Regions from separate parts of the Halomonas sp. AOP43-A1-21 genome, predicted to be linked through region 1. Evidence: riboswitches for the same ligand, from Rfam matches in the RefSeq annotation. Region 1 holds a riboswitch; each other region holds the start of a gene.
The links. Region 1 has a riboswitch for thiamine pyrophosphate ahead of ACT3R7_RS13200 (SLC5/6 family protein). Riboswitches for the same ligand answer to the same signal wherever they lie in the genome.
Positions count from the first base shown of each region.

Region 2: another riboswitch for thiamine pyrophosphate. It lies ahead of thiC (phosphomethylpyrimidine synthase ThiC); the one in region 1 lies ahead of ACT3R7_RS13200 (SLC5/6 family protein).
Region 3: another riboswitch for thiamine pyrophosphate. It lies ahead of tenA (thiaminase II); the one in region 1 lies ahead of ACT3R7_RS13200 (SLC5/6 family protein).

Region 1 covers NZ_JBQSWC010000022.1:38,169-51,670, forward strand. The annotation lists gene ACT3R7_RS13165 (D-2-hydroxyacid dehydrogenase family protein) at 1-175, shown strand, start outside; gene arfB (alternative ribosome rescue aminoacyl-tRNA hydrolase ArfB) at 247-663, shown strand; gene ACT3R7_RS13175 (DUF1289 domain-containing protein) at 690-875, shown strand; gene ACT3R7_RS13180 (proline racemase family protein) at 872-1,927, opposite strand; gene ACT3R7_RS13185 (alcohol dehydrogenase catalytic domain-containing protein) at 1,924-3,102, opposite strand; gene corA (magnesium/cobalt transporter CorA) at 3,184-4,152, opposite strand; gene ACT3R7_RS13195 (sensor domain-containing diguanylate cyclase) at 4,262-5,665, opposite strand; gene ACT3R7_RS13200 (SLC5/6 family protein) at 5,721-7,106, opposite strand; TPP riboswitch at 7,096-7,198, opposite strand; gene ACT3R7_RS13205 (hypothetical protein) at 7,488-8,180, shown strand; gene ACT3R7_RS13210 (CoA-acylating methylmalonate-semialdehyde dehydrogenase) at 8,312-9,811, opposite strand; gene ACT3R7_RS13215 (hypothetical protein) at 10,039-10,428, shown strand; gene ACT3R7_RS13220 (potassium/proton antiporter) at 10,516-12,255, shown strand; gene ACT3R7_RS13225 (DUF3581 family protein) at 12,329-13,036, opposite strand; gene ACT3R7_RS13230 (translocation/assembly module TamB domain-containing protein) at 13,145-13,502, shown strand, end outside.
Region 2 covers NZ_JBQSWC010000038.1:6,641-20,142, forward strand. The annotation lists gene ACT3R7_RS17805 (MBL fold metallo-hydrolase) at 1-528, opposite strand, end outside; gene ACT3R7_RS17810 (NAD-dependent epimerase/dehydratase family protein) at 525-1,529, opposite strand; gene ACT3R7_RS17815 (3-oxoacyl-[acyl-carrier-protein] synthase III C-terminal domain-containing protein) at 1,526-2,521, opposite strand; TPP riboswitch at 2,673-2,786, shown strand; gene thiC (phosphomethylpyrimidine synthase ThiC) at 2,861-4,771, shown strand; gene ACT3R7_RS17825 (hypothetical protein) at 5,086-6,804, shown strand; gene ACT3R7_RS17830 (CsbD family protein) at 6,886-7,065, opposite strand; gene ACT3R7_RS17835 (DUF2955 domain-containing protein) at 7,178-8,269, opposite strand; gene ACT3R7_RS17840 (HlyD family secretion protein) at 8,259-9,320, opposite strand; gene ACT3R7_RS17845 (porin family protein) at 9,539-10,048, opposite strand; gene ACT3R7_RS17850 (EamA family transporter) at 10,127-11,047, opposite strand; gene ACT3R7_RS17855 (acetate/propionate family kinase) at 11,199-12,383, shown strand; gene pta (phosphate acetyltransferase) at 12,380-13,502, shown strand, end outside.
Region 3 covers NZ_JBQSWC010000038.1:1,400-5,604, reverse strand. The annotation lists gene ACT3R7_RS17800 (cell division protein FtsA) at 1-510, shown strand, start outside; gene ACT3R7_RS17795 (ATP-grasp domain-containing protein) at 503-1,663, shown strand; gene ACT3R7_RS17790 (Rieske 2Fe-2S domain-containing protein) at 1,663-2,676, shown strand; gene tenA (thiaminase II) at 2,695-3,363, opposite strand; TPP riboswitch at 3,450-3,611, opposite strand; gene ACT3R7_RS17780 (methyltransferase domain-containing protein) at 3,741-4,076, shown strand; gene ACT3R7_RS17775 (hypothetical protein) at 4,141-4,205, shown strand, end outside.

The DNA.
Region 1 (13,502 bases):
TGTTTTCGACAGTGAACCCACGCATGATGATCCGCTCATTCAACTGCCCAATTGCCTGGCGACCCCTCACGTGGGTTATGTCGAAAAAGATAGCTATGAGCTTTATTTCGGCGATGCCTTTGCAAATTTAAATGCCTTTATTAGCGGTGAGCCGGTCACTAACCTCGCCTCTTGACCCCCGCGGTTGCACGCTCCTCTGTGTTAACTGTGCTAGCCTTATAACTCACGTGTGACACAGAGGACTGGATGCTCACTATTTCCAACCATGTTGCCCTCGCCGACTGGGAAATCGATATTAGCCAAATCCGAGCCCAGGGTGCTGGTGGCCAGAATGTCAACAAAGTGGCGTCAGCGGTGCATTTACGCTTTGATATTTTACGCTCTACGCTGCCTGCGTTTTATAAAGAACGTTTGATGGCGCTTAATGATCAGCGCATCAGTAAAGAGGGCGTGGTAATTATCAAGGCGCAAAGCTATCGCACGCTGGAGCTTAATAAAGAAGACGCCCTTACGCGCTTGAAAGAACTGATCATCAGTGCGACCAAGCAGCAGAAAGTACGCCGTCCTACTAAGCCGACAAAAGGCTCCCAGCGACGCCGTGTTGACCATAAAACCCGCAAAGGCAAAATCAAATCGCTACGTGGTAAGGTTTCCACTTCATAAGCGTTACACAGTATATTGAGCCTCGCATGACAATTGTTTCCCGACCGCTTTCCCCCTGCATTCAGCACTGCCAGTTAGACCCGGCAAACACATGTCAGGGTTGTGGACGCACGCTGGATGAAATTGCCTATTGGAGCCAAATGACCGAGGCCGAAAAGGCCCCGGTATGGGAGCGCTTAGAAGCGAAGGGGTATATAGCGAGCCGAGGCTAGCTACCCGACTTAGCGGCATGGCGGTCGCTCAAAATATGGTGCAACTCACCACAGGCCACCAGCGGGTCATCACAGTTAATCACGATATCCGACTGAGCAAGCACGTAGCTGCGTCCGGTAATTGTGTTTTCAACGACCTGATACGCGCCTTCCTGATGCGTTCCGGTAAACGTACCAATAAATCCGGTTTCACGCAGCGACACTGTTTCAAGCTTATCGCCTACGTTGAGGCGGCCTTCATAGTTCATCAGCGCTAAACGGGCGGAAGTACCCGTCCCGGTGGTACTGCGGCAAATCACGCCTGGGTGCACGTAGGTTGTTGAGCGCGAGCGAAAATAGCCCTCACCCACCTGCTCTTCAGGCCCCATAAAGTGCAAAAACGGTAGCGGGCCGACATCGCCCAGCGTGTAGTGTGAAAAACCGCGCTGGGCTTGCAGTGCTTCCACGATTTTATGCGCGCAGGCTGAAAGTGCCTGCTCTTCTTCGCGAATCAGCTTAAAGCCAAGCTCGGTGGCGTCCACTAGCGCGTAAAAGCCGCCACTATAGGCAATGGAGTACGTCACTGCGCCGATACCCGGCACCTGAATCGTATCGCGGTAGGTATCAATATAGCTTGGCAGGCCTTCGCAGGTAACCGACTCCACCACCCCGTTATGCACGCGCGCCTCTATGTGTACCAGGCCTGCCGGCGCTTCCAGAGCAAAGCGCTGGATACCTTCCTGCTTGGGCACGATGCCAGCCTCAAGCACGGCGGTAGCAGTACATAACGTGTTGGAGCCTGAATAGATCGGATAGCCCATCACTTCCATAATAATGTAGCCCACCGCTGCCTCAGGATGTGTAGCGGGTACCAGCAGATCGACCGACATTTCTGGAATACCGTAAGGTTCTTCCAACAGCAGCCTGCGCAGGCCATCGGCATCGTCGCGCAGGTACTCCATTTGTTCCCGTACGGTCGCCCCCGGCAGGGCATCAATCCCTCCCGTTACAATCCGGCTAACATCGCCGCCTGCATGGGTATCCATCAATTGAAGTGTATGGATATTTTTCAAGGGCGTTGCTCCTGAGCGTTCGTTAGGGCAAAAGGAGCGCCATGGGCGTCCCACTGCGCATCGGGCACGATGACGATCTTACCGAGATAATTGCTGCCTCGATTAACAAAATAGCGTTCGGCGGCATGCAGCTCTGAAAGCTTGAAAGCGGCGTGAAGGACCGGCTTGAGCTCACCATGGCGAATCCAATCAATAAGCTGTTCGGCTTCTTCCCGGGTACCGTGAGAAACGCCAAATATCTGGACCTGATAAAGGTAAATACGCGTCCACATGATTTCGCTAAGGTTACCGCCACTCGCGCCTGCAATTGAAAGACGTGGGTAGGTTTGGCGGCTCTGCATATCGACAATCATGGTGTCGATAAACAAATCGGTCATATCACCACCGACTAAATCCATCACCGCGTCAATCGGCTTACCGCTGGTAGTGGCCAGCACCCGATCCACAAACGTAGGCAGGTCGCCGCGGTCAATCACCGCTTCGGCGCCTAGCGCCAGCAGCGCATCGGCTTTATCGGGCTGGCTAACCGCATAGGGAATGGCCCCGACAATACGGCAAAGCTGAATCAATGCGGTGCCCACACCGCCACTTGCACCGCTTACCAGCACGCGCTCGCCCGCTTCGACCTGGGCCGATGTCATCATGTGATAGGCCGTCTGGTAGGAGCACATGCCCATGGACGCAAGCTCGGCGTCATGCAGTTTAGGATTAACGACATGGTGAAACTGGTCTGACGGTACGGCAACATATTCAGCGTAGCCGCCGTCAGCACCATGGCCATAGTAATCCGGGGTCAGGTTGATGTCCCGACGCTCATCGGCATAGATATTGAAATCAAGCAGACCCCGCTGACCGATTCGCCCGGCATCCACGCCTTCGCCCACTGCCACAATCCGCCCCGCCACGTCAGCCCCCTGAATGCGCGGGAAGGTTAACGTGGGTGTACCGCCCATAGCGAAAGAAGTAACGTCGCCCTTCTCCTTGGTGGGATAAAGGCCTTCGCGGGCTTTGCGGTCGGTATTGTTTTTCGCAGTCGCCGTTATCTGAACCAGAACATCACCCGGCCCAGGCTTGGGAGTCTCGACGTCTTCTCGGTAATGCAGCTCTTCAATGCCACCATGCCCAGTCAAGAGCATGGCAGCCATCGTGGTAGGAACAGCAGCAGATTCAGTCATTGGGCAGGCTCCCTAATGCAAAGGAATAAGGTAACTGCTCGACCATAACAAACTCTGGCCGCTGCTTAAAAGCCTACTGAACTAGAACCAGCCTCTTCGCTTGAATAGCCAAATCAGCACCACAGCCATCCCGACCATGGCGCCCCATACAAAGAAGTAGCCGTAGCGATAGCCCAGTTCCGGCATGTACTCAAAGTTCATCCCGTAGATACCGGCAATAAACGTTAAGGGGACAAAAATCGCGGTAATCACCGTTAGAACACGCATGGTGATATTAAGCTGGTGCGATGAAATGGAAATATAGCCGTCGACCAAATCGCCGCAAATGTCGTAATACATCTGAGTCAGCGTATAAAGCCGTTCAAAACGTTCGGCCACATCGTTAATGGCATGCAGCGTTTCGCTTTCTTCGCGGGGAAGATGCTGATAGTCGTAGGCCGTTAACTCTTGGGTAATCCCTTTATGATAGTTAAACACGCGGCGCATTTTGACCAATCGAGAACGATAAGTAGTAATCTTACGCATTAATACGTCGTTACCGTTTGCGAGCAGCTCATCCTCTAAATCGCTCAGTTCCGACTCAAACTCAAGCAGACTATCGATATAGTAGCCGGCTGAGGTATACATGATTTTTAACGCTACCTGCTCAGGCGACTTGGCTAAGAGTGCCTTACCATGCTCTTTTAACAATCGCTCAACGCTCATGGCAAGGCCTGAATGTAGCGTGACTAAAAAGCGCTCGCCGATAAAAAAGCACACCTGCTGAGGGACAAAATTAAGCTGGGCATCAAATGAAGAGATACCCCGGTAGACAATCAGCGTGTGATTATCGAATTCTTCGATTTTAGGCGGCAGGCGCTCTTTATGAGCATCCTGTATCGCCAGTGGGTGACACTCAAATTTTTCCAGCAGGCGCTCGACCGTCTCTTCGTCTTCGCCCTGCATATCTATCCAAATGTGGCTATCGGGTATTGTTTGCCACGTCGCAAAGAGCTGCTCGTCGCCTTCGTAAGTGGTGCCATCGGGTGTTGTCACAATGCTGCGAATCATACTCTTCCTTGAATTCTTTAAAATAATACGCAGCTTACGCGATGCGTACCTTTGATATGCGTACCTTTGATATGCGTACCTTTGATATGCGTACCTTTGATATACGTAGCTATGATATGCATACCTGAGCTTTACCCGCGCGTTTTGCTTCATACATCGCAACATCGGCACGTTTAAGGAGTTCTTGCGCCGTTTCATCTGCGCCCGGCGTATAAACCGCAACGCCAATGCTAGTACTTACGGTTAACACGGCCTTACCAATGAGCAGCGGCTGTTCAATAGTATGAATGAGCTTTTGCGCTATAGGTTTGATCGCATCCAGCGCAACGCCCTCAAGCAGCAGAACAAACTCATCCCCGGCCCAACGTACAACAAAGTCGGTTTCCCGGGCAGAGGCCGTTAATCGCTTGGCTATTTCGCGTAGCAGCTCATCGCCAACCGCGTGGCCATAATTATCATTAACCTGCTTAAAACTATCCAGATCCATAAACAGTACGGCTAACGGCTTTTGTGAGCGTCGCACACGAGCCATAGCGTCAGGCAAGCGTTCGTCCAGCGCCCGGCGATTGGCCAACTTGGTTAGTACATCTTCGCGCGCCTGCTGGTCACGCAAGCGTTCAAGCTGCTGGCGTTCGCTGATATCGTGGATAAACAGACTACGCCACTGCCTACTGTGAAAAGAGAGCGATTTAAAGCGAATCTCAACCGGTAAGCGACTGCCATCTGATCGGTGTGCTAAATGAGTCACCGGTCCTTTTTCAGCCTCACAGGGTAAGCCATCAGGCAGTATAAGCTGGCTAATCGGCTTGCCCAATGCCTGCTCGCGCGACCAACCAAACATGGTGGTGGCAGCTAAATTCCAGTCCAATACGCAGTCGTTTGCATCAACGCTCACATAGGCGTCGTAAGCGGTTTCAATGACCAATTTAAGCTCATGTGTACGCTGTTCGATTTGCTGTTCAAGACTATGATGAAGTTTAATCAGGGCTTCCTGAGAGGCCTCTTTTTGTTTCTTCTCACGATTGAGTCGCTCACGCAGCTGGATTTCCTCAGTCACGATATCGGCAAGATCCTGCAACGTGGAAAAATCGCTTTTACTGAGTTTTCGTGGTTTGGTATCTATCGTACAGAGAGTGCCTAGCACCAGTCCCTTGGTGGTTTTTAGCGGTATTCCTGCGTAGAAACGTACCCCATTAGGCTTAGCCACCAGTGGGTTCTGCGCAAATCGGCTATCAAGACAGGCATCCTCAACGACCAAAGGGGCAGATTCGGCAACTGGGTAGGCGCAAAAAGCGATATCACGTGGCGTCTCAAGCACATCCAGACCAACACGTGATTTAAACCACTGGCGTTTGGCATCAATCAGGGTAATCGTGACACCAGGCACATTAAGCAGCCTCGCGGCAAGCCGGGTAATACGGTCAAACACTGGCTCGCTGGGCGTATCGAGCAGTTTAAGCTCGTAAAGCGCCTCTAGGCGTGCTTTCTCATCTGACGGTATAGGATAACTCATTTAATACTTCACCCAGGTCGGTAGGTGTTTTGTCCATCATAGCGTGAAATAATTTTCACTGCCCAACCGCCTTATTGCTCGTCACATACGCGAGCACCACGCTTACCGTAGTGGAAGCTAACAACGCTCCTAAAAACGGGCCGAGCGTGGGAACGCTATTGGGGAAGCTTGCAGCCATTATACCGGCACTTAGGCTTTCTTGACCTATCCATCCCGGCAAGATAGCGCCCATTAGTCCAGCCAAACCGCCACCAATAGCCGCAAGCGGCGTCATGCGTTGCCATAAACCGAGTAGAACAGGCACGACAATGGCGGCGCACAGTAAATCGGCAATTAAAAAAAGGCGTAGGATCGACAACCCCTGAAGCGCGACAATCACCACCGGCACCATAAGTAAGACGGTCATCCAACGCGTGAGAGTGATGGAAACACCAGGCTTTTCGCTGCGCGACACAATCAGCGAGGCAATACCACTTTGCAGCGTATCCACACTCGATGCCACCAGCGTGACCGCCAGCACCAGGGCTACCATGGCTACCCAAGAGGGCACGTTATTCAATAGCGCAAAAAAAGGCATCGGGGGCTCACCAAGCGCTATTCCACTCATGGCCGCCACCATGCCCAAACCGCCAATCACCATTACGATGATCACCGTGGCAATTCCGCCCATCCAGGCGCCCCGCCCCAGGCTTTGATTATCACGCGCAGCCCATACTCGCTGCCAATAGCCCTGGTGAAACAGGTTGGCCGCAGTGACCGCAATCACCAGCGTTAACGACACACTAAGTGCACTGGATGTGGGAATGGAGGGCAGCACCGCACCACTGGGCATTGCGGGCAGGTGCCACAGGGTGACGCTTGAAACGATCATCAACAGGGCAACCAGTAGCCACGCCTGCCAGCGGTCGGTCGCAAGGCTTGCGCGCAGCCCGCCGCTTACCGTGTAAAGTAGTGTAGCGAGGGTAACGCCAATGATCACCCAGTTCGGCGGCACGTCAGATAGCAGTGACGTAATCGCCCCAATGGCGGTTAATTCAGCGGCCAAAAAACACGCCATGTATACCACCGAAACCAGCGTTACCCAGTGGCGAACGCCCCGGCCATAGCAAGCGTCGGCAAACTCCGCGATGCTGCGTCCCTCGGGCAAAGCGCGGCGAATAGCCGGCCCATAGAGGCCAAGGACGATAAACGGAAGCGAAGAGCCAAGAGCGTAACCTGCCAGTGCCAACGGGCCGGCAAAGGCGCCAATTTCTGGCGGCGCAAATAATATCCATGCCCCCATCCCAGAGGCAACAAAAGAGAGCCCTAGCGTAGTGCTGGTTTGTGAGTTTCGCGCGGTGACATAGTCATCTAGTGAGCCTTTTCGCCCACGGGCTTTAAAGCCTAAAAATGCAAAGCAGCAGAGCGCCGCGCCTAGCATGGCTGACGTTAGGTATGGCATGTCGCACTTCCTCCGCCGGTTCTAACCGGATCAGGTTCCAGGGTCTGCAACAGCATTCTCAGCCACACAATGTGGCTCCCCTGGCGACAGTGAATTGAGAGCGTATCCTGATTGAAATTCAACGAACCGTCAAAACTGAGTGACAATGTTCCCCACTCGCGCCTGCGGCTATGTATGCTATGCGCTAAATAGCTAGAATGAAAAGGGCTTACTTCTCCTATTCATTCGCTACAACGTTGCTTAAACTAATAAAAATTTGGAGTATTACCTGCATAGCGGCGTTGCCGCATAAAACTGGCTTACTGCCGTTCGCGCCATAACAACCATCAATGCCAAAAGCGCCGTGTGAATATACCTATGGCGCGCGCATAGGAAATTGCCATGTCGTATACCGAAGCCAAAGAGCATACCCAAGGTCGGCTCCATACTCTATTTGCTGATCCTTATCGTGCATTTGAAAACAACACCGATGAGCGCCAGCTTCACGTTCGTGTAATGCTTTATATGCTGTTGGCGCGACCGATGGCACGCGGTGACATGACGCTTCGCGTCATTCATGGCTGGGAAAACGGTGGTTTTGAACCAGACGACCTACAGCATGCCGACTACGCTTTGCATGATCTGGCTGATTTTAAGCGGGTTGTAAAATACTTTGAGAAGGCCGCGCAACAAAATGTCCCTCTCCCGTCAGAAAACCCGACCGTTCTAGCAGACCCTCTCGCCCATGCTATCGCCGACGCCAAAGCTGAAGGGCAAATGCTTGCCGATGATATACGCACAATGCCAGCAAGCTGGCCCGCCTTTGAAGGCGGGCTCGCCCTTTATACGCTGTTTAAAATGTATCACCGCTTGGTATATGGGGAAGACGATGTCTACCGCTGCTCACAGTGCAAAACTCCGCACGGCCCCCGTGAAATCCATGAGTTTCATCTGGAAGAGGGTGAGTTTGCACTGTTGGTGCCGCTTAGCGGGCAGGTAAAAGCGTCGCCCTCGCTACTGGTTCTGCATGAGAGCCAGCTTAACCCCATTGAAAAGCTGCTTGAGGAAAGCTTCAACCTGCTGCAGGACTTTTAAGACACTCTATACCAGCACGGGCTCCTAAAAAGGAGCCCGTGATATCTAGTTAAACGCTGTCAGGCTTGGCTAAGCGTCAGCGCAATCATAAGCCCAAGCACAATGGCTTCTGACTTGATGAAACATAGCTTCTAGCTTAATGAGATAGTGCTATTGATGCCGCTGGAAACATTTTCAGGCTCAAACCAGCGCGCGGTTACTGTTTTGGTTTGTGTCCAAAACGCAATAGCCTGCTTACCGTTAGGCCCTAGATCGCCCAGTTTTGAGGCCCTTGAGCCGGTAAAGCTAAAATAAGCAACCGGCACCGGAATCGGCACGTTAATTCCCACCTGCCCCACATCAATATCCGTTTCAAAACGCCGCGCCACCCAGCCGGAGTTAGTGAAGATAGAAGTGCCGTTGCCGTTAGGGTTGGCATTGATAAACGCAATCGCCTCATCAAGCGTTTCCACATTGACTACGCAAAGTACGGGGCCAAAAATCTCTTCACGGTAAATGGTCATCTCCGCCGTCACGTCGGTAAAGAGCGTCGGTCCGACAAAGTTGCCCTTTGGGTAGCCCTCTACTTGGCAGTTGCGCCCATCAACCAGCAAATTGGCGCCTTCCTTTTCGCCCGCCTCAATTAAACGCAGCACACGATCCCTAGCAGCGGTTGATACGAGTGGCCCTAAATCGGCATCCTGCTGAGTGCCTGGGCCGACTTTCATCTGGCGCGCGGCTTCCACGATATCGTCAATCCACTGGCGCGCCTCACCGACCAGCACTAAGACGGAATTGGCCATACAGCGCTGTCCGGCGGCGCCAAACGCCGACCCCAGCAGGTTATTAATCGCCTGGCTGCGATTCGCATCAGGCATCACTACACAGTGATTTTTCGCGCCCATCATGGCTTGCATGCGCTTGCCTGCATCGCCCGCCCGCTTGTAAAGCAGCGACCCCACATGGGTTGAACCAATAAATGAAAGGGCTTTGATCGTTGGGTGATCAGCGATCTGATTGGCAACCTCGGGACCGCCATGCACGACGTTTAACACGCCCGGCGGCACCCCCGCTTCATGGGCCAACTCCACCAGACGCATGGTAGAGCTGGGATCCTGCTCGGAGGGTTTCAAGACAAACGTATTGCCCGTGGCAATGGCCAGCGGAAACATGAAGCAAGGCAGCATAATGGGGAAATTAAACGCGGTAATACCCGCACCGACACCTAGCGGCTGGTGAAGCGTATAGACATCTACTTCACTAGCGGCGTTTGCAGCCACTTCGCCTAGCTGAAGCGAGGTAATCGAGCAGGCATGCTCAACCACTTCTAACCCGCGCCCCACTTCGCCTTTAGCATCCGGTAGCGTCTTGCCATGCTCTTCGGTGATTAAAGCGGCCAGCTCATCGGTATTATCCCGAATCAACGCCTGTAGGGTCAGCATGATACGCATACGTTTGCCAAGCGGGACGTTGCGCCACTCTTTAAAGGCCTCCTGCGCACTGGCAATCGCGCGCTCTACCTCTTCTGCGGTACAAAAAGGTACCCGGGCCACCACTTCCTGAGTCGCTGGATTAACCACATCACGCCATTCCTGACTCTGTGACGGGACGGCCTGACCATCAATGATCATGGAAATTTCGCGAACGGCCATTGCGTTGCTCCTGTCTTATGATTGTTCGTTGTGGAGACAGTCATTATCACTGCCTTTGCGGTGTGAACAGGGTATAGCAGCAAGTTGACGTAAACGTCAATTAGCTATTAATGCAATTGCTGATTGGCAATGACACAGCACAAAAAGAAATCGTGAGCGTGCGCTTAACCGCTTGACCTGCCTTGCCAATAAAGGATGATAAAGCGTACGACGATGGAGATGGCGCTTTGCCTTATCAGAAACAAGCCTTCACTGCGGTGATTACCCACAAGCTGAGCCATGCCGGCCTGTGCATTCTGACCCTGCTGCTCTGGTGCGCCACTCCATCTTCTCCGGCCGCTATTGCTACCGGCGTCAACAGCTCATCCACGCATGCCGATCAGCGCGAAGCGCTGCTGCCGCTGGCCACACAGAGCCATTCATTACGAATTCGCGGCAGCAAGCCCCTGACCGCCGACACCAATGACGCGGAGACGGGCGATGCGGCCTTGCCTGCTTATGCAGCCCAGGTTGTCTTCGCCCGCTCAGGCAGTTGCACTCTGTCGCGTTCAATTACGCCACGGGCAGATAGCCTATCCATATGCCTTCCACCTAGCCGCGCGCCTCCGGCTGCCTAACCGATTAGGGTACTCTCAGAATTTCATTACTGCATGGCACCACGGTTTAACGCGGCGCCCATTTATATCGTTTGCTAGGAAGCGCGTATGTTTCAGGTGGATCAACTTATTTTAATGGCAGCGATCCTGCTGCTGATCGGCATAATCTCAAGCAAACTTTCGGCCCGCTTGGGTATGCCGGTGCTGGTTCTGTTCCTGGGAACCGGCATGCTGGCTGGGGAAGCGGGTATTGGCGGGATCAGCTTTGATAATCCTATTTTGGCACATGCCCTGGGTACCTTGGCGCTGGCCATGATTCTATTCGACGGCGGTCTACAAACGCCGATGGCTTCAATTCGCATGGTTTGGAAACCCGCATCCTTACTGGCAACGGTTGGGGTTCTCATTACATCAATGATTACAGGTGCAGCAGCGGCCTATATTCTTAATCTGCCGCTGCTCGATGGGTTATTGTTGGGCGCCATCGTAGGGTCGACCGATGCGGCGGCCGTTTTTTCGCTGCTACGTAATGCCGATATCCATATCAACAAACGGCTTAAGTCGACGCTTGAGATCGAAAGCGCCTCGAACGACCCTATGGCGATTTTCTTGACCATTGGACTGCTTGAAGTTCTGGTTAACGATATGCCGCTTGGCGTGGGCTTATTGAAGCTATTCGTGATGCAGATCGGGGTTGGCGGCGTCGTAGGTTTATTAGTGGGCTGGGCATCGGTTCAAATAATCAATCGCATCCAACTGGTAACCTCAGGGCTTTATCCCGTGCTGGTGGCAGCCTGTGGCCTATTTGCCTTTGGTGTCGCAGCTAATCTTGGGGGAAGCGGCTTTCTGGCGATCTTTGTGGCGGGGGTGATGATCGGTAACCGTCGCATCGCTTTTCAGCGCAGTACCTTCTTGTTTCATGATGGCTTGGCGTGGATGAGCCAGATCGTCATGTTCGTTGTGCTGGGCCTGCTTATCAATCCCATGTCACTGCTGGACGTATGGCTTGAAGGCCTGATGATCGCGGCCATTTTAATACTGGTGGCCCGTCCGCTTGCCGTGACGCCTATTCTTAAAATGTTCGGCTTTACCAACCGTGAAACCGGGTTGGTTGCCTGGGTAGGCCTACGTGGCTCAGTGCCCATTATTCTGGCTATATTTCCGCTGATCTTTGGCCTGGAAGGCGCGGAGCTTATCTTCAACGTGGTTTTCTTCGTGGTGTTAATCTCCGCGACCCTTCAAGGCACAACCCTTCCCTATGTGGCGCGTAAATTAGGCCTTACCGTCGCACCGCCCATTGTGCCTGCCGCAAGCCTTGAAATTACGGCACTGGAAGATGTTGACGCCGATATTGTGGAGTACCGCTTAGGCGATACCGCAAGGGCCGTCAATCGACGGTTATCGCAAATTGCGCTACCGGATGGCACGGTGGTGGCGATGATTACGCGCGGCAAGGATGTCATCCCACCGCGTGGCTCAACGCTACTTCAGGCAGGCGACCACCTGTTTGTCGTTTTACGTCCTGATATTAGGCCTTTTGTTAACTACGTGTTTGCCGAGGGCGCAAGTATTACCAGCGGCGAATTTCCTGATCAAACCTTACGCCTTAAGGGAAGCACCAGTGTCGGCGAAGTACTTCACTCGTATGGCCTTACGTTAGATGATGATATGACATGCACACTGGATAAGCTGTTGCATGAACGCCTGCCCGATAGCCCAAGCGAAGGCGATGAACTAGTACTAGGCGATGTGACGTTATCCGTACTGGGGGTACTCGAAGGGCGTATTACCACCATAGGCGTAACGAATATTCAACCAGCGCTTGTACCGACAAACATGCCAGGCTAACCGCTATGCGTAATAGCCACCTGCTCGGTGCAGGTGGCTATTGGCTTGAATAGAAACGCATCGCAAGAATTGTTTAAGCCGCTTCGTAAGCCGCTTTAAGCCGGTAGAACTCATCGACGATTGCCGCCATTTCGCTGGCGTCGTAATGACACAGGCCACTAACCACCAACTTCTTGGAGCCAACCCCTACCGCATCTCCCGCCGACTCAATGGAAAATTCAAGCAGCGCATCCGCCCGCTTACCCTGCACATCCAGCGAGGAGCGCGTTAACGCAAGATTGGGGTTAAACCCATCCAAACGCTCCAGCGAGAATCCCATGCTATCGTAAATAACCAGCGGGCGTTTGGGGTTAAACATGACCCCGTGCTGCTCCATTAACGGCTTTAAATAGTGCGGAAAGTTTTTTCCCGAAAAAGCCACATAGCAGCGCGCAAATGCTTCAATAGCGGTTTCATCCAAGGTTGTTTCACCACTGCGAACCACCTGCAGATAGCATTTGCCACTCTCGTCAGATACGTGTAGCTCACCGTTATCTGCTTCACTAAACAGCAGCGGCGTATCAGCACTCACCATATTGGTGAAGCGAAATTCCATTTGCCGCGACAACCCAAATTTGACGAGTATCAGTGCGAATAGCAAGTCACCAGGCACGCAGAAACGACGCGCATCCGGATTATGAATGGGGTTGTAATCGCCAGCCACGCCTTTAGCGAAACGGCTGGCCTGCTCAGCAGAGATCACGATGTACTCTCCGCGTTGCGCGTAAAAATCCTTGAACATGGCGTTTGCTGCCTGCCTAGCGTTGAAATCGAAAACCCATAACTGCCCAACGTCGCGCATAATGCCATAAAACACGCGCTAACAGGAGTCATCGGCCAGGAAGCGAGTATGCCAAACACGAATATTGCCAAAAAACGCTTACCACGCTTTGCATTAGCAACGCTAATTGGCGCCTTATTTATCGTCGCCATTTGGCTGATAGGCAGCTATTGGCTGCTTAATAGCCAGTGGCTACCCAACAAAATCTCCCAGTTCGAAGGCGTTGAGATTCGTTGGAGTCAAGGTGCCAGCCGCCACCCTGGGCGCTGGGAGGTAGAAAACCTGTACCTTTCACGTGAAGATGACGCGTTACCGATTAGCATTGAGGCCGAACGCGCCACGCTTACGCTGTCTTTATTATCGCTACTGCGCGGTGAACTACATATTCAGGCAATGGACGCAGAAGGCATTCGCCGCTTAACCATAG
Region 2 (13,502 bases), on a different contig from region 1:
ACTGAAGGGTGCAAAGCCACTGGGCAGCGTGACCGCGGGGGCTTCTTCAAAAAAACGGGCGTTGGCATCAGCGGCCTGAGGCACCAGCGCGGGAAGCAACCCCTGACGCACCCGTTTGAAACGCCCGGGCGCGCGCAGCTCGGTCAATCCAGCGCGGGCGCAGTAGATGGGCCGCTCGGCCAAGTGGCGCATGCCGGCAACGTGGTCGCCGTGAAAGTGCGAAATAATGGTCGCAGTAATATCGCTATCGTTGATGCCATGGGCGGCAAGCCAGGTATGCCAGGCGTGTTCCGCGCCCACCTCAACTGGCGTCGCCCAGCGGTAGAAGCGTTCCGGGAAAGGGGTCGTCGCCTCCAGAAATGCAGGGTCGTAGCCGGTATCGAACAGCAACAACCCGCGGGTGGGATGTTCAATCACGCCTACTAGCGCGGGAAAATCCACCGGGTTGAAACGCCCGCCGGAGAGCGTTGCGGCTTCGGGGTGGCGGCAAAGGCCACGCGCCAGCCACCGAAAACCAACGCGAATCATGAAGCCTCCTGCAAAGCTAGCTGCTGCGCTTGCGCCAGCAATGTGGCCATGGCATCAAAGCGTGGCTGATAGCCCAACAGGTGTCGGGCGGGCGCCAGGTCAAAGGTTTGCGAATAGGCAAGGGTGGCCAACTTGTAGCGAGTCAACATCGGTTCGTGTTCGGCGCGGGTCAGCATTCCCCACTGCTCCTGAAGCACGGCCATCGTACGGGCTAGCCCTACCGGTAATGAAATGAACCGTGGGGATTTGCCCAGTGCCCTGGCCAGCCGATAAGCCACGTCATGCACCGTAACGGGCTGGCCACCGGAAATATTGATCGCCTGCCCGGCAAGTTGTGGCGTGCGGGCTTCGGCTTCACAAATTGCCCATGCCGCATCGCGCAGGTCGGTCAGCTCGATCAGCGCTCGCCCTCCTCTGGGTAGCGGCACTCGCGAGCGCCCGGCCAGTTCGGCAAGTTTGGGGAGAATCACGCGATCCCCTGGGCCGACCAACGCGCGGGGGCGAATGGCACAACAATGCAGAGCGTCGCGCCGCGGCGCCAGAACGAGCCGTTCGGCGGCAAGTTTGGTGCGCGCGTAGTGATTGAGTGGCGGCTTCGCGGGCTGGCTCTGCTCGTCAATCAGAAGGCGGTCGCGGTAGGCGGCAAAAATCGACGGCGAAGAGACCAGCACAAAGCGTAACGCGCCGCTCTGCGCCGCAGCGTTGAGTAACTGTTCGGTCATTGTCACGTTGTGGCGCTCAAAGGCTTTTTTCGGCCCCCAGCTGGCTGACAAGGCAGCGGCATGAACGATGCTATCCATGCCTGCCACAAACTGCGCCAGATCGGTTTGCGGGTGTGTCAAATCCGCCGCGATAAACTCAGCCCCAAGTGCCGTCAATACCTCGCCTGCGGCGTGTGAGCGCCCGGTTGCGCGAACTTCGTGCCCGCGCAATAGCGCCTCACGGGCCAATGCCATGCCAAGCCCACCAGTGGCTCCAGTGATCAAGAGACGCCGACTCATACGCGCAGCACCATAGCGCTGGCGCTTATGCCTGCCGCCGTGCCCAGCAGTAAAAGATAATCACCCCGCTTGACCGCACCAGTGGTCAGCGCATGCGCAAGCACAGTGGGAATAGAGGCAGCAATCTGGTTGCCGGTGGTGGCAAAGATATTGATCACACGCTCACTGCGCGGTGCAAATAGCCGCCGCACATGCTCGACGCCCGGCGCGCTAGCTTGATGGCAGACCACACAGCTCAGCTCGTCGCGGGTGATATTAGCCTGCGCCAGGGCTTTATCGATGACGCCAGGTAGCGTCTTGGCAGATGCCTTGAAAATTCCGAAGGCATCCATTTTGAAGTAAGCACCTTCCTTCAACGCCTCGAAGCCCTCTTCGATGCGCAGCCTGGTGCCGCCCGCGCGTAGCTGGGCAAGGCCATGGTGTGCCCCATAGGTGACCGATGCACTTCCATATAGCCCCTGCTGCTGATCGTCGCTTGCTTCGATCGCCAACGCCGCTGCGCCATCGCCAAAAATAGCGCGCGTTTTGGGATCATTGGGGTTTAACCCCGCCGAGGCGATATCGCTGGCGAACAGGAGTATCCGCTTCCAGCGCCCACAGGCAATGCCCATAGCAGCCACGTCCAGCGCGGCTATAAAGGAGAGGCAGGTCTGATTGACATCGAAACTGGGTACGCCAGAGTACCCAAGACCAAGATGATACTGCACCAGAGCGGCCGTAGAGGGAATGGGCTGCTCCATCACACCACACCCGCCGATGATCACATCAGGCAGCTTTTCACCCCACCCTGCCTTAGCCAGTGCCTCTCGGGCTGCGCTGGCTGCCATCATAGAGGTAGTTTCATCACTGCCAGCGACGTGGCGAACAGCAATGCCAAACTGGCGCTCGGTCCAGCCGGGAGCAAAGCCCTGCTCATGATCAAGGGTAAGGGAGGTAAGTTGATATTTGGGTCGGTAACTACCCCATCCCACAATGGCAAAATCGCTAGTCATCGGTTTCCGTCTACTCAGTTCGCTGACCTACTTTAAACCGTACTTTCGTCTAAAAGCGACAAAGCTACTCATAAAATTAGCCCGCACTAAATGACTTGATTCCATCTCAGTGCTGAACCAAACTGCTTTTAGCGCAGCCTGTGGCTGTGCGTAACGCTTGACGGGGTGCCGGTAACGCCGGCTGAGATGGTGCCGATTCAATAGCACTGATCCCGTTGAACCTGATCTGGTTAGGACCAGCGTAGGGATCAAGCGACATGCAGATATTACAGGCAAATATCGTTCTGCCCCTGTCTCTCCCCGCTTGTCCTCCCTACTCGCTCTATAGGGAGAACACTCATGGCTAAAACGACTCACTTTCTTGCCGAAACCGCCGAGGTAGATGCTGCGGCTATTACTCCGCTGCCCGGCTCGCGCAAGATGTATCTTGAAGGCTCACGCCCGGATATCCGCGTGCCGTTTCGTGAAATCACGTTATCGCCCACCAAGACCACCGGCATTGATGAGGAAAACCCGCCGCTGCTGGTGTATGACACTTCCGGCCCCTACACCGACCCCGCAGCACAGATCGACCTGCGCCAGGGCCTGCCAGAACTTCGCCGGGCGTGGATTGAGGAACGCGGGGATACCGAATTTCTGGAGGGGCTGTCATCGGAGTACGGCAAGCGCCGCGCCAACGACCCGACCCTTGCCCAACTGCGCTTCGATTTAAAACGCACGCCGCGCCGGGCACTCTCTACAAAGGACGGGCGGCCTGGGAATGTCACCCAGTTGCACTACGCCCGCCAGGGCATCGTCACCCCGGAAATGGAATTTATCGCCCTGCGCGAGAACCAGCGCCGCCAAGCGCTGGGCGATGCCGAGGTGGAGCGAATCTTGGGCCACCAGCATCGCGGCCAGAGCTTCGGCGCCAGTATTCCGGAGGAGATTACGCCAGAGTTTGTGCGCGATGAAGTCGCTCGCGGCCGGGCGATTATCCCCAACAACATCAACCATCCGGAAAGTGAGCCGATGATTATTGGGCGTAACTTCCTGGTCAAGATCAACGGTAACCTGGGCAACTCGGCGGTCACCTCGTCGATTGAAGAGGAAGTCGACAAGATGACCTGGGGCATCCGTTGGGGCGCAGATACCATCATGGATCTCTCCACCGGACAAAACATTCACGAAACCCGCGAGTGGATTATTCGCAATTCGCCGGTGCCGATTGGTACGGTGCCGATCTATCAGGCGCTGGAGAAGGTTAACGGCGTGGCTGAGAACCTGACCTGGGAGGTGTTTCGCGATACGCTGATCGAGCAGGCTGAACAAGGCGTGGATTACTTCACCATTCATGCGGGCGTGTTATTGCGCTATGTGCCGCTGACCGCTAACCGGGTAACCGGTATTGTCAGCCGAGGCGGCTCGATTATGGCCAAGTGGTGCTTGTTCCACCATCAAGAGAGCTTTCTTTACACCCACTTCGAGGAGATCTGCGAGATCTGCAAGCAGTACGATGTGGCGTTCTCACTGGGTGACGGCCTGCGCCCCGGCTCGATTGCCGATGCCAACGACGAAGCGCAAATGGCAGAGCTGAAAACCTTGGGCGAGCTGACCCATATTGCCTGGAAGCACGATGTGCAGGTAATGATTGAAGGCCCTGGCCATGTGCCCATGCACTTGGTAAAAGAGAACATGGATAAGCAGCTTGAGTACTGCGATGAAGCACCCTTCTACACGCTTGGGCCGCTGGTCACTGATATCGCACCGGGCTACGACCATATTACCTCGGGCATTGGGGCTGCGATGATCGGCTGGTTTGGCTGCGCAATGCTCTGCTACGTCACCCCAAAAGAGCACCTCGGCCTACCCAACAAGGATGATGTAAAAACCGGCATTATCACCTACAAGATTGCCGCCCACGCGGCGGACTTGGCCAAGGGCCACCCGGCGTCCCAGCGGCGCGATAACGCGCTCTCCAAGGCGCGCTTTGAGTTTCGCTGGGAAGATCAGTTCAACCTGGGGCTGGACCCGGACACCGCGCGTGAATTTCACGATGAAACCCTGCCCAAGGATTCGGCGAAGGTCGCGCACTTCTGCTCCATGTGCGGGCCCAAGTTCTGCTCGATGAAAATTAGCCAGGAAGTCCGTGATACCTACCGCGACCGCACGCCGGACAGCGCAAGCGACGCGGAGTCAGTTAAGCGCGGCATGGAGGAACAGGCGGAGAAGTTTCGCCAGGAAGGCAGCAAGCTGTACCAGGAAGTATAAGATAGCGGTGTTATTGACATCATAGCGTTTGAATATGGCTCTTGGGATTCAAAAATCTCAAGGGCCATTTTTATGTTTACTTATAACAAGCGTAATAACGGCACGCTTTTTAATTCTTAACGCCGACCAACATGATCTGAGTCAGCGGTTAATGAATTAGTTAAGTAAGTATTAAAATTACGGCTAAGAAATATTTTTACACACTCAACCTAAAGATAATTTAGTAACACTCGTGTATGGTTCTCATTTTCATGGGTTCTGTTCGTAATGGCGAACCTAAAATTAAAACCTGTCATACACAAGACGGATTTCAGATGAAGACCAAACTTTCGATAGCGATTACTCTTGCTTTGATCAGTGCAGGCCTGATCAGCGGCTGCAGCGATGATAACGAGCCAGCAGCTACAGATTCACATCAGGAAGCACCGAAAAACAATGCGGCTCCCATGCTGAAATATATTCCGGCTGATTCGCCCTACTTCATGGCATCGCGTGAAACGCTATCGGAACAGGAAGCCTTTGCTATCTATCAGAGCACTCAGCCCATGACTTCCTTTGAGTCTGACCTTGATGAAATGCGCGCTGCATTGCCTCATGTTCAAGACGATGACGTTCTATATACATTCATGACGCTAGCCATCGCCTTGGGTGAAGAGCTGATCGGTGTAGAGTCAATTGAAGATGTCCATGCGCTCGGCATGAAAATGAGTCCCCAGGCTGCGCTTTATGGGTTGGGCATCTTGCCTGTCTTGCGCATGGAGCTGCAGGATGAAGGAGCTTTCCGCACCACGCTGCAGCGCGTCCTGACGAAAGCCGATATTACCCTGAGCAAGGCAACTACCAATGATACCGAATACTGGGTTCTGACGCCTGAAGGCCAACTCAAGATAATTCTGGTCATTAAGGACCAGCAGCTGATCGTATCGGTAGTACCGGAAAATGCCAGTGATGAGCTACTAGACCAAGTGCTCGGAAAAACACTACCTGACAGCAATATTGACGATACCAACGCATTGGCAGAGCTGGAACAGCGCTATGATTTCACACCTTACGGTGCTGGACTACTCTCCTCTTCACGCCTGCTGGATGAACTGAGCACACCTACACATCCTGGTACGCTGGCGCTGATGGAAGCGGTTGATGAAGAGCCGCTGAATCTGTCTGGCTGCCAAGCCGATATTGACCGTCTCACCGGCCGTTTCCCTGGGTTAGCAATGGGCATAAGCGAGTATAATACTGATCGCGTGGAGACGAATTTCATCCTGAGAACCGATGAGGGAATTGTCAGCGACCTGCGTGGCCTGACCACCCAGGTGCCGGGGCTTGGCAGTTCTGCAGGCATGGCCAACTTTGGGTTGAATTTGGACCTTCCTGTGCTTATCGAGACCATCCAAAAATATGCACGGGAATTGCGTGAAACCCCCTTCAGCTGTGATGAGCTACAGGACTTGAACAACTCCTGGAGAGATATCAGCATGGCGATCAACAACCCAATTACCATGATGATTGGTCCGTCGCTTTCGGGTTTCCATGCGCGTCTTGATAATCTAAAAATGGTGAATGGCGAGCCTGTCATTGCCGGCATGCTGACTCTTGCTTCTCAAAATCCGATGGGTTTGTTATCCACCATCAGTACCTTCATGCCAGAACTACAGGCTCTTGAGCTAGCACCTGGCGGAGAACCCCAGAAAATAGAAAGCATGATGTTGCCGCCAGAAGCACCGGCGATTTATGCCGCTATGTCTGATACCGCCATCGTACTGGGTGCTGGTATCAGCGACCAAGCGCTTCTCCAGGAAGGGCTTGATGCTCCTGTTTCCGAACGTGACTTATTGGCCTATGGGTATCTGACGGGTGAGTTTTACCGTTCACTGGCCGATATAATGGAAAAGTCGCCATCACCGGAAGTATCACAGTCTGATATCGAGCTGTTTAGGCAGTATGGCAATACTTTCGAGAATATGGAGTACTGGATGGAAGTGGGTGATGCGGGCGTTGAAATGAGCTTCTCTGTAGAACTCGTTTCTCCGTAAAGCTTAAACGCGTAGATAGTTCAAAAAACAAACAGGGGCCAATGGCCCCTGTTGTCGACGTATTATGCTAACACGGTAAAATTACTTTTTCTTGAGGTTCTCCTTAACCTCACCTTTACCTTTTTGAGCTTCGCCTTTAGCCTGCTGCGTTTTGCCCTTGGCCTCGGTTTTTTCGCTGCCGGTCACTTTACCAGCGGCTTCTTTAACTTTACCAGCGGCCTTGTTAGCTGCGCCTTTTGCTTTATCGTCTTTTCCACTCATGACATAAACCTCTAATCCGTTAGTAGGGAAATACGCTGCGTGCGAGGAGACATTCATTTGTCTTTAACATCGCAGTTGCATTATCAGAGTAGTCTTTTTAAAAAAAGTTGCCTCAATTTGTTATAGATATTTTTGTGGGTGCCCAGCTATTAAGCAAAGCATGTAAACATGCCATAACCAAAAGCGTTGCCACCAGCGCCACGCTCATCGAAGAAAAGCGGTATAGCGCGCTATATACCAGGTCCTGGTTAGGCCCGAGCGACTGCCCAAACAAAATGCCAAGCGTAGTAAGCCCGCCAAACCCGATGCCCGAGCCGCCGCCTTCCTTGATATGCTCGCGGCCGAACAGCAAGAGCCCCAGCCAGTAAAGCAGGATAGCCAGCAGGAAGTGATTGCTCTGGGTATACAGTAAAAGCTGCATGACCAGCGCCAGATTACAGCCCAGCAACGTACCGATGGCACGCTTGCGCGCAGATACCCGGGCCCCCGCATAGCCCATGGCAAACAGCACTAGAATGGTCGCCATCTGTGCCGAAAGTGATCCTTGCAGGTCAAACACCTGAAACACGATGAACGAGAGCGTGGCGGTAATCCCGCCGATCAGCGTCTCGTGGCGTATCTGCGCCTGGGGCTTGCTGGCCCTTGGCGGCGGCTCGCGGGGTTCCACGTCGGGAAACAGTGTATGCATCAGCATGGCGATGAACACGGCCAGTACGCTTGCCACAACGTTGGAGGCAAGCAGATCGCTTAAATCGACGCTTGGGTAGCTTGCGAAATGCAGCAGGATACTCAGGGTAAGCACGCCGTTGGCGCCAAACAAAAACAGCGGACCCTTGGCCATCAGGTTGAAGCGAAACAGGAACATGCACAGCACTACCAGTGTCATGACCACCGGCATGTGCTTGAGCAGGCCCATCACTACGCTGACTTCCAACGCATTAAGCGAGACGTTGGCCAGAAACTGGCGAATGATGCTGGCGTTCAGAATGGGCACCATGCCCAGTAGAAACATCGGAAATACGGTAAAGAAGACCCCATAGTTCCAGCCCATGACCTGGCTTACGACGAAACCTAGCGCGCCGCCGCCCGCTACGCGCAGGCATTGGCGCAGGCCGTTTTCGTTTAGCCCAGGATGAGCGTGAGCCTTCGGCGCAGGCTTGGTTTTAGTAAATCTGATCTTAGCAAACCGCGTCTTAATAGACATAGTGTAGCCAGCTGATCAGATGCGTCTGTAGCCAGGCAAACGGGTGGGCCAACAGATGCTCGCCGGGCAGCAGTTGAACTGTGGCGCGTGCACCGCTGGGGGGCGGCGCCAATAACGGCTCGTTCAGGGCAATATGAACACGCAGGCGCTGAGCGTCGCGCACCCAGCGATCAGACGTCGGAATATCCGCCAGCTGCCCGTCGGCGGCCAGTTGGCCTTCGCGTACCCCAGCATCAAAGGCGCTTACCCGGCCTTCAAAGATATGCCCAGGCCAGGCGTCAAACACTACGGCAGCCTCGTCGCCAGGCTGCACATGGCGCAGGCTCTTCTCGCGGAAGTCGGCGATGATATCCACACGCTGGCTGACCAGGGCAATGACCGGCTGGCCCGCCTGCACGTAGTCACCCGCACGTAGCTGCAGATTGGTAACCTGGCCTGTCTCTACCGCGCGTACCTCGGTGCGGGCAACGTCAAGCTGGGCTCTGTCCAGCGCGATATCCGCCTGGCGCAGCCGCAGGTTGGTGTCGCCCTCTTCGCCCAGCTGGACTTCCAGGCTTTCGATTTTGGCCTGCGCGGATGCCACTTCCGCCTGGGCGGTATGTTCGGCGGCTATCTGCTGATCGTACTGCTGCCGAGAAATACTCTGCCGCCCGATCAGCGCTTCCCCACGGCGGCGCTCACCTGCACGCTCTTCAGCGGTTGCCTGGGCAGACGCTAACATGGCGCGTGCGGCGGCAAGTTCCGCTTCAAGCTGAGTGTTTTCGCGCTGGGCCTGCTCTCGCTCAAGCCTTGCCTGCTCTAACGCGATCTCAAAGGGTTCGGGGTTGAGGCGAAACAGCACATCGCCCTTGGCGACCTGTTGATGATCGCGAACCACTACTTCACTGACCGGCGCGCTAAGCTCCGGGGCAATGCGCGTGACCGGGCGCATGACCCGCGCTTCAGGTGTCATGGGCATAAAGCTGTCGGCCACCAGAAAGTAGGCGAATAAAAGGGCAAAAGCAGCCAGCGCCACTTTTACCCAGAGGGCAAAGCGTTGATCAGGGGACATGGGGTATTAACTCGCTATTTCTCGCCGCCGTTGACAGGCCGCTTGCGCGTCTACTCGCGCAGGTATCGTTGAATACCTTAGTCTAACAAACAATTAGCAAGCTAACAATAAAGCGACTATCTTCCTGTTAAGAGGCTAGCCGCTTAACGCTACAGATATAAAAAGCCCCAAGACCAAATGGCCTTGGGGCTTGAGTACATTAACGCTGTTAAGCGCTATTAGAACCGGTAGCGTAAACCAATGCTGGCAGCATCAAAATCGTAGTTGGACTTATCCAGATAGCGCATGTAATCAGCGTTGATCGATAAGTTATTGGCTACATCAATCTCGCCGCCCGCACCATAAGAGAAGCCGCTTTCACGATCGAGGTTAAAATCCACCTCGGTCATACCTACCAAGCCATACAGACGTGCGGTGGGCGCAATAGGGGCGATACCTTTTGCGTAGGCACCTACCAGGTAATCGAGTTCGGCGCCGCCATCGGAGCCGCCCGTACCCAAGTGACCTTCAAGAGCAAAATAATCGTTAAACTGAGCGCCACCGCGTAAGCGTAGACCTACGCTATCGCGCGAGGAGCCGCGGTCAGGATCCAGACTCCAAGCCATGGCGTCGCCGCCAATATAACCTTCCGGGTAACCAAACGCTTGCTGTGCCTGTGCCGATGCCGCGAATGCACTCGTGCCAACCAGGAGTGCTGCAGAGGTGAGTGATAATACGGTCATCTTCATAGTCATTGAACCTCAGTTAAAAAACAGTGTTTCCTTACACCTGCGTATTGTGGCCGATGTGCAAAGAGAACGCAACGTTTAGCGCTGTTTGGAAAGACTAAGCGCGACAATACCACTCACCACCACCGCTCCACCCACCAGCTGGCTTGGGCTAAGCATCTGCCCGAGGACAAAATAGCCGATCACTAACGATGCAACGGGTTCGATATTCATCACCGGGGCATTGCGTGCCATATCCAGGCGCGGCACGAAAATAAACAGCGTTGAAAACCCGCCTGCATAGAGCAGCGCCAGAAACACCAGACCCAGCCAGCCCTGGCTATTTTCAGGTAGGCTCATCCCGCCCGGCACCGCGCCTAAAATTCCGCCAATGATCATGGCGAAAAATACCGTTTGCATGGTTAACAGGCTTCGCAGGGTGCTGCCCACCTGACTTAAGCGATGCTCGGTAATCCATAACGCACAGGCGAACACGAAGGCGGCGACCAAGCCAAAGCCAATCCCGGCCACCCATTCAGGCCCCATTGCATCGGCATTGGAAAGCCAGGTAGGAATATCCAGCACCACGACAAGCCCGATTAATATCGTTCCCATGATGATACAGCTACGCAGCGTAGGCCGCGCCCCCCCCAATGCCCAGCTCAACAGCGCTAACTGAATAGGAAAGGTATTCACCAGCAGTAAAGCAATCACCACCGGCAACCGTGCCACGGCAGAATAGAGGCTTAGGCTTTGAATGGTAATAAGCACGCCCACGGCCAACTGCCAGCGCCATGTTCCGGATGGCAACCAGAGGCGTTTTTTCTGCACCAGTACCAGAGTAAACAGAATCACACAGGCCAACCCCGAACGGGTTAACACGGCCAGCAGCAAACCCGTCCCGTTATCAAAAGCTAACCGTGCCGACACATGGTTAGCAGCAAACATGGTGCCAACCGTAATCATTAACAGGATGGCCAGATGGCGAGGCAACGGGGTGGGTAGCGACGATGCGGACATAGGTACCAAAGCTCAGAATAAGTGGGGCTAAATAGCCAAACATGCCTGTATTTTACATAGAAGGCTAAACAAATACCCTCTGTTAGTGATGCCGCTTGCCGCGTATTAAACTTAGGTCCAAACTTCAGCTTTCTTCTTGGTGGATATTTTTATGAATGCACCGGTGCTGGTCATTAACTGTGGTTCTTCCTCGATTAAATACGCGCTGATCGACTCAGACCCGAATGCGCCGCGTCTGGCCGGGCTGGCCGAGCGTCTGGGCAGTGCCGATGCCTGCTTAAAAGGTAAGAATAGTGCCGGTGAGCGCTTTGACCAGCCACTGCCCAATGCCCACCATACGCAAGTGTTAAACGCTATTTTAGAGCGCCTGGAAGGACGTATCCCTGCGGCCATCGGCCACCGCATTGTTCATGGTGGCGAACAGTTCACTCAGGCCGCGTTGATTGATGAGAGCGTAGTCAGCGCCATTCAAAGCACTGCGGCTCTGGCCCCTTTGCATAATCCTGCCAATCTGGCCGGGATCGCCGCTACCCAAAAGGTGTTTCCCGAGCTGCCTCAGGTGGCGGTATTCGACACCGCGTTTCATCAAAGTCTGCCGCCCACGGCTTACCGCTACGCCCTGCCGGAAAGTCTGTACGCCCAGCACGGTATTCGCCGCTACGGTTTTCATGGTACCAGCCACGCGTTTGTCAGCCAGCGTGCGGCCACGCTTAGTGAACGCGGCGCTGGCGGCTGGCTAACCGCTCATCTGGGCAACGGCTGCTCGACCTGCGCGATATGGAACAATCAGAGTAAAGACACCAGCATGGGGCTCACACCGCTGGAGGGCTTGGTGATGGGCACCCGCAGTGGCGATGTCGACCCGGGGCTGCACGCGCATTTGCACCGCCAACTGGGCTGGTCGCTGGAGCAAATTGATGACGTGTTGAACAAGCAAAGCGGGCTGCTGGGCCTCTCTGGACTGACCAATGATATGCGCGAAGTTGAGGAAGCCGCAGAAAACGGCCATGAAGGCGCCCTGCTGGCACTGAACGTTTTCTGCTATCGCATTGCCAAATCACTGGCCGCGCTTTCCTGTGCGCTACCTAGGCTGGACGGGGTCATTTTTACCGGTGGTATCGGTGAGAACTCCCCCACTGTGCGCCGCCAGGTAATCGGCCTCTTGCCCCACTTTGGCTTTGCCCTAAATGAGGAGAGCAACGCAGCGATGATACGCGGAAAAGAAGGCAAACTGGACAGCGAGAATCATGCAGGACCTGAAGTATGGGTCATTCCTACCGATGAGGAAGGCCGTATCGCGATGGAAACACGCCAGTGTGTGGAGGCTCAAGCATGACTACCCCTGCCCAACCTCAAGCCATCCTGTTAGTGCCCACCAGCGTAGGCGCCGGCTTAACCTCGGCCTGTTTAGGATTAATTCAGGCACTCGACACCATCGGCCTAAAAGCCGGCTTTTTAAAACCATTTATGCAAAACGAGCTGAATGGGCCCGGCCTTGATCGTTCAACCGCACTGGTATCGCGTACCTTAAACCAGCGCCCACCCTCGCCTATCTCTCAATCCAGACTGGAACGCTTGCTGCGCGATGACCAGATTGATGAGCTGATGGAAAACGTGGTGGAGCTTTATGATCAGGTAGTACAGCAGGCCGAGCGCGATAACAACGCCCTGGACTTGGTTGTGGTAGAAGGCGTGGTGCCGACCCAACATACCACCTATGCCACCCAGACTAACGCCCAGCTGGCACATGCACTCAATGCGCGCATTATTCTGGTCGGTACGGGCGATTTACACGACCCCCAAGCGCTTGCTGACGAGCTTGATATGCATGCGCGCAGCTTCGGGGGAGTTAGCTCCAGCCGCACGCTGGGCTGCATTTTAATGCGTATGAAAAATCTGCCCTATGGGCAGGAAGATGATCTTTCAGCAGCCCCCGGCACCATCAAGCCTCAGCTTGAAGAACCCGTACTTGCCGAGCTGCGTCGCTACTCGCCGTCGCTTGCCACCGAAAGCTTCCATTTAATTGGCATCGTGCCGCAAAGCAAAACGTTGACTGCGCCGCGTACACTGGATGTGGCCCGTGCGCTTAATGCCACACTATTGAATGAAGGCGAAGCCGCCAGTCGGCGGGTAATGTCGACCAGTCTGTGCGCCCGTAGCGCAGCCAATGCGCTGCATATCTTTACCCCGGGAAGTTTAGTGGTGGCTTCAGGCGACCGTGATGACGTTGTATTGGCTTCGGCACTTGCCACCATGAACGGCACCCAGCTGGCGGGCGTACTGCTGACCAACGGCTTTTTGCCCAATGACAACATGATTGAGATGTGCACGCCGGCTCTAAAAACCGGACTTCCGGTGTTGGCCGTGGAAACCGATAGTCTGACCACCGCCCAACATCTGAGCCAGCTAAGCAGCGAAATTCCCATTGATGACTTCGGGCGGGCTGAACAGGTCG
Region 3 (4,205 bases), on a different contig from region 1:
GGTTTTTTGGGTGCCGAGTGTGCCCATGGTCATCTGCATCTCAATGATCATTCGCTGATCATCGAGCTTGAACCGGTGCCCGGCACGCCGGGCTATCGGCCGATCATTACCGATCTGCGCCGGGTCAGTCAGCCCATTGTGCGTGTACGCGGCGATGACTATATAGAGCTTGGCGCCTCCTCCTGCCCCTGCGGATTTGCCGGACGCATCATTTACCCGCCCCAAGGGCGAGTGAGCGACGTATGGCGCTTCGCCCAATGCACCGTAACGCCGCCTCAGGTAGTCGCCGCAATGGAGAGTGCACTGGGTGGTGATGCACTCTGGCAGGCGGAGGCCCGGTTTGAGCGCGTGGTGTTGCATCTCTCGCCCCACTGCCTGGCCCGCGACGCCGAGCGTGCCAGCGCCACGCTTATCAGTAAGTGCCAATTGCCGGTGCCGGTTGAAGTGGTGCGTGACCTGACGGGCTGGCAAGGCCCCAAACGTCGCCGCGTAGTCAGCCATCATGGCTAGGCAGGTGTTGATTACCGGCGCGCGCTCGGTGGCGGCGCTTGAGCTTGCTCGTGATTTTTCCGCTGCTGGCTGGGAGGTGCACCTGGCGGACAGCGCCGCCGCGCGAATGGCACGCTGTTCGACGCTGCCCGTCCGGCTACATCGTCATCCCGCGCCTCGGCAGCAGGGCGGTGCGTTTCGTCAGTGGGTGAGGGCGCTGGTCGAGGAGTACCGTATTGAGCTGGTGATACCCACTTGCGAAGAGGTGTTCCATTTAGCGGCGCCCAGTTTGCATGACTGGCTGGGCGACCGACTAATGGCGCCTTCGCTCGAGACATTACGCACGCTTCACGACAAGCTCTGCTTCGCACGCCACTGCCAGCAAGCGGGGTTGCCGGTACCCGAAAGCCAGCCCATAGAGAGCGCCGACCAGCTCGCGACGTATCGCACGACCTGCCACGAATGGGTGTTTAAACCACGCTTTAGCCGCTTTGGTGATCGAGCGTTGATTGCCCCGAAGGCGGCTCGCTTTGCCCAGTTGTGCCTGGACCCCGCACAGCCTTGGATGGCTCAGGCGTATATCCATGGCGAAGAGGCCTGCTTTTACGCCGTTGCCCATCATGGCCAACTCACAGCGTTCAGTGCTTACTGCTCGCGCTGGCGAATGGCGGGCGGCGCCAGCTATGCGTTTGAGCCGCTAGACGCATCGCGCCATGCCAAGCTTCACACGCTGGCCATCCAGTTGGCGGCCAGCGCCAGGCTGCACGGTCAGTTCGCCTGCGATGCCATCTTTGATGTCAACGAGAGGCCCTTTCTACTTGAATGCAACCCGCGGGCAACCAGCGGTGTACACCTGCTTGGCGGCGCAGGGCACCTTGCCCGGGCGATGGGCGATGGTATACCGGCCCCCGATACGCCGCCCACCATACGCTACCTGGGCCCGGCCATGTGGCTGTTGGGCTTGCCTACGGCGCTCCGCCATGCCCGTTTGGCCCGTTGGTGGCGCTGCCTGCGGGCAGGCCGGGATGCGGTCTCTTCCCCAGGTGACCGCTGGGTACTGGTCGGTGCCCTGGCCGACGCGGCAGGCTTCGCGCTTAACGGCCTTCTTCACCAACACTCTACCAACGCCGCCACCACTCATGATCTGGAATGGAACGGCGAGGAGCTGCCCTGATGAGCTTTCCCCAAGCGGTGCTGGATGCGTGGCATCTGGTAGCCTTGTCTCGTGATATGCCGCGCGGAAAAGCGCGCAAGGTAATGTGCTGCGATACGCCCATCGCTCTTTTTCGGACTGACGAGGGCGTTGGGGCGTTAGTGGACCGCTGCCCTCATCGCAACTACCCGCTATCCGAAGGGCGTGTGATGAATGGCACACTGGAATGCCCTTACCACGGCTGGCGTTTTGCTCGCGATGGACGTTGCGCCGAGGTGCCGGGATGTCAGGTCGAAACCGCCTGCGATGCGCGCCTGGCGGCAACGCCATTGCGGGTACTGGAGCGTCATGGAGGGATTTTTGTCGCGCTCTCGGATGCCGCGCCCGCTGAACCAGCATTCCCACCGGATCTAGGCAATCCGGCGCTGGATCACTTCTGGTGGCAGCAGGGCACTTGGCGGGGGCGCGCCTTCGATGCCATCGAAAACGTGATGGACCCCTTCCATACCAATCACCTGCATCACGGCTTTATCCGTCGCCGTGATAAGCGTTTGCCCGTGGAACTCATTGTTACCAGCCATGGCAACGGAATAGATATGAAAATTGAGCAGACCCAGCCTGATACGGGCCTGATGTCACGGTTTCTCGAGCGCGACCGCTCGCACAGCGTCTCGCGCTACTACCCGCCCACCACGGTGCAGGCGCGCTGGGAAGGTGATACGCAACTGACGCTCTGCGTCACGGCGATTTTTACGCCGGCAACCAAGGACACCTTTACGCCCTTTGCCTGTTTTTCAACGCCTAACGGAATGGCGCCTGGCTGGCTCAAACAGGCTGCCATTCGTCTGTTTCTGGCCCCAGTCGTTGCCCAGGACCGCAAAGCCCTGGAACGTCAGCACGAGGTGATGAGTCACTTTGGTCAGCCAAAATTCATCTCAGGCCCAGGCGATATCCTGAAAACTCGCTTGCACCACCTCTGGATGGGCGAGACGCTGCCCAAAGGGGAAGACCCGGCCGTGAAGGTAATGCTTTAAAGAGGGCACGCGTTGCGACTATTCGGCCAGCGTCAGCCCCATTTGCCAGAAGTCGATTTCCAGACGGGTTGCATCGCGGAAAATTTTGCTGAGCTCATTAAAGCGAGCAGGGGTGACGTCGGCCAAGCGTGCGTCCAGCCATTCAAGCTCGGCGCGCATTGCGTCTTGAAACTCCTCGCCTTCGTACATGGCAATCCAGGCGTCATACGCGTTATCCCCACCGCGCACCGTAGTGCCCTGGGCGTTGAGCCAGTTGGCAATTTCACCGTAACCCACCAGGCAAGGCGCAAGCGCCACGTGTAGGTCGAGCAGATCACCACGATTGCCGGTATCCAGCACGTAGCGGGTATAGGCCAGGGTCGCCCGCGCTTCGGGCAGCTCGGCAAGCTCCTCTTCCGAAATACCCCATTCGCGGCAAAAGCCGATATGCAGCCCAAGCTCCACATCCACGATGGCTTTCATACCTTCATGAGCCTGGCGCAAGTCGGCAAGGGTGGGGCTTTTATAAGCGGCCAAGGCATAGGCACGGGCGAAATGAATCAAAAACAGGTAATCCTGCTTCAGGTAGTGGCGAAATGACGCTTCAGGCAGCGTAGCGTTGCCAAGCTTTTGCACGAAGTCGTGCTCGATATAAGCGCGCCAGTCGTCCTGGCAAGCGGTGGTGAGATCGGTAAAGCAGTAACCCATACATCCTCCAGAGTAGTGATCCGAAGGGCAGGCGAAAAGATCGAGGAAATGGCGCGGAGGGTGGCTTGCGATCATGAGAGAGCTAGCCGGCGCCATCGCTTGATCCCTACGCCGGTACCCGCGCTGCAAACTTATGTAAGCAACAGCGCATTAGCCGGATCAGGTTCAGCGGGACCAGCGCTTGGCGCTCTAAAAGAGCATGCCCTACGCCATCTCAGCCGGATTCACCGGCACCCCGTCAAGCAGTATCCAGCGCAGTGTAGGAGGCGAGTGGGGGAGATGCAAGAGAGCGGAGGAGGGTGCTACGTGTTAATTTGAATTGATTATGTCTATCAACACTCATCATTAAAGCATAATGCAATCAGGAAGTACCGCCATTGACTACTGATAACAAGACGGGTTGGGAAGCCTTCTATTGCGCCAATCAGATGCGAGCCACCTCGCCGCTATTACGACGCGCTTTGGGGGAGGAATGCTTACCCAAAGGCAACGGCCATGCTATCGATTTAGGCTGCGGAGGCGGCATCGAAACCGCGCTACTGCTGAAGTCGGGTTGGAAGGTGTTGGCTATCGACAAAGAGCCCAACGCCATTGCGCGAGTTGAAACACTGAAAGCTGAATTACCCAGCCCTGATCCATGCGGGGCTAAGCCTACCGTTCTGCGAGCCTACGCATTTTCCCGCGTTATGGAACATGATCCTTTCAGCGCTTGAGCCGGGAGGCTTATTTATCGGGCACCTCTTCGGTAACCGGCACGAGTGGGCCAAGCATTCAACAATGAGCTTTCATTCGACACAAGAAGTAGAAGCCCTTTGCAACGGTTTGGAGGTCGAGCTTTTTCG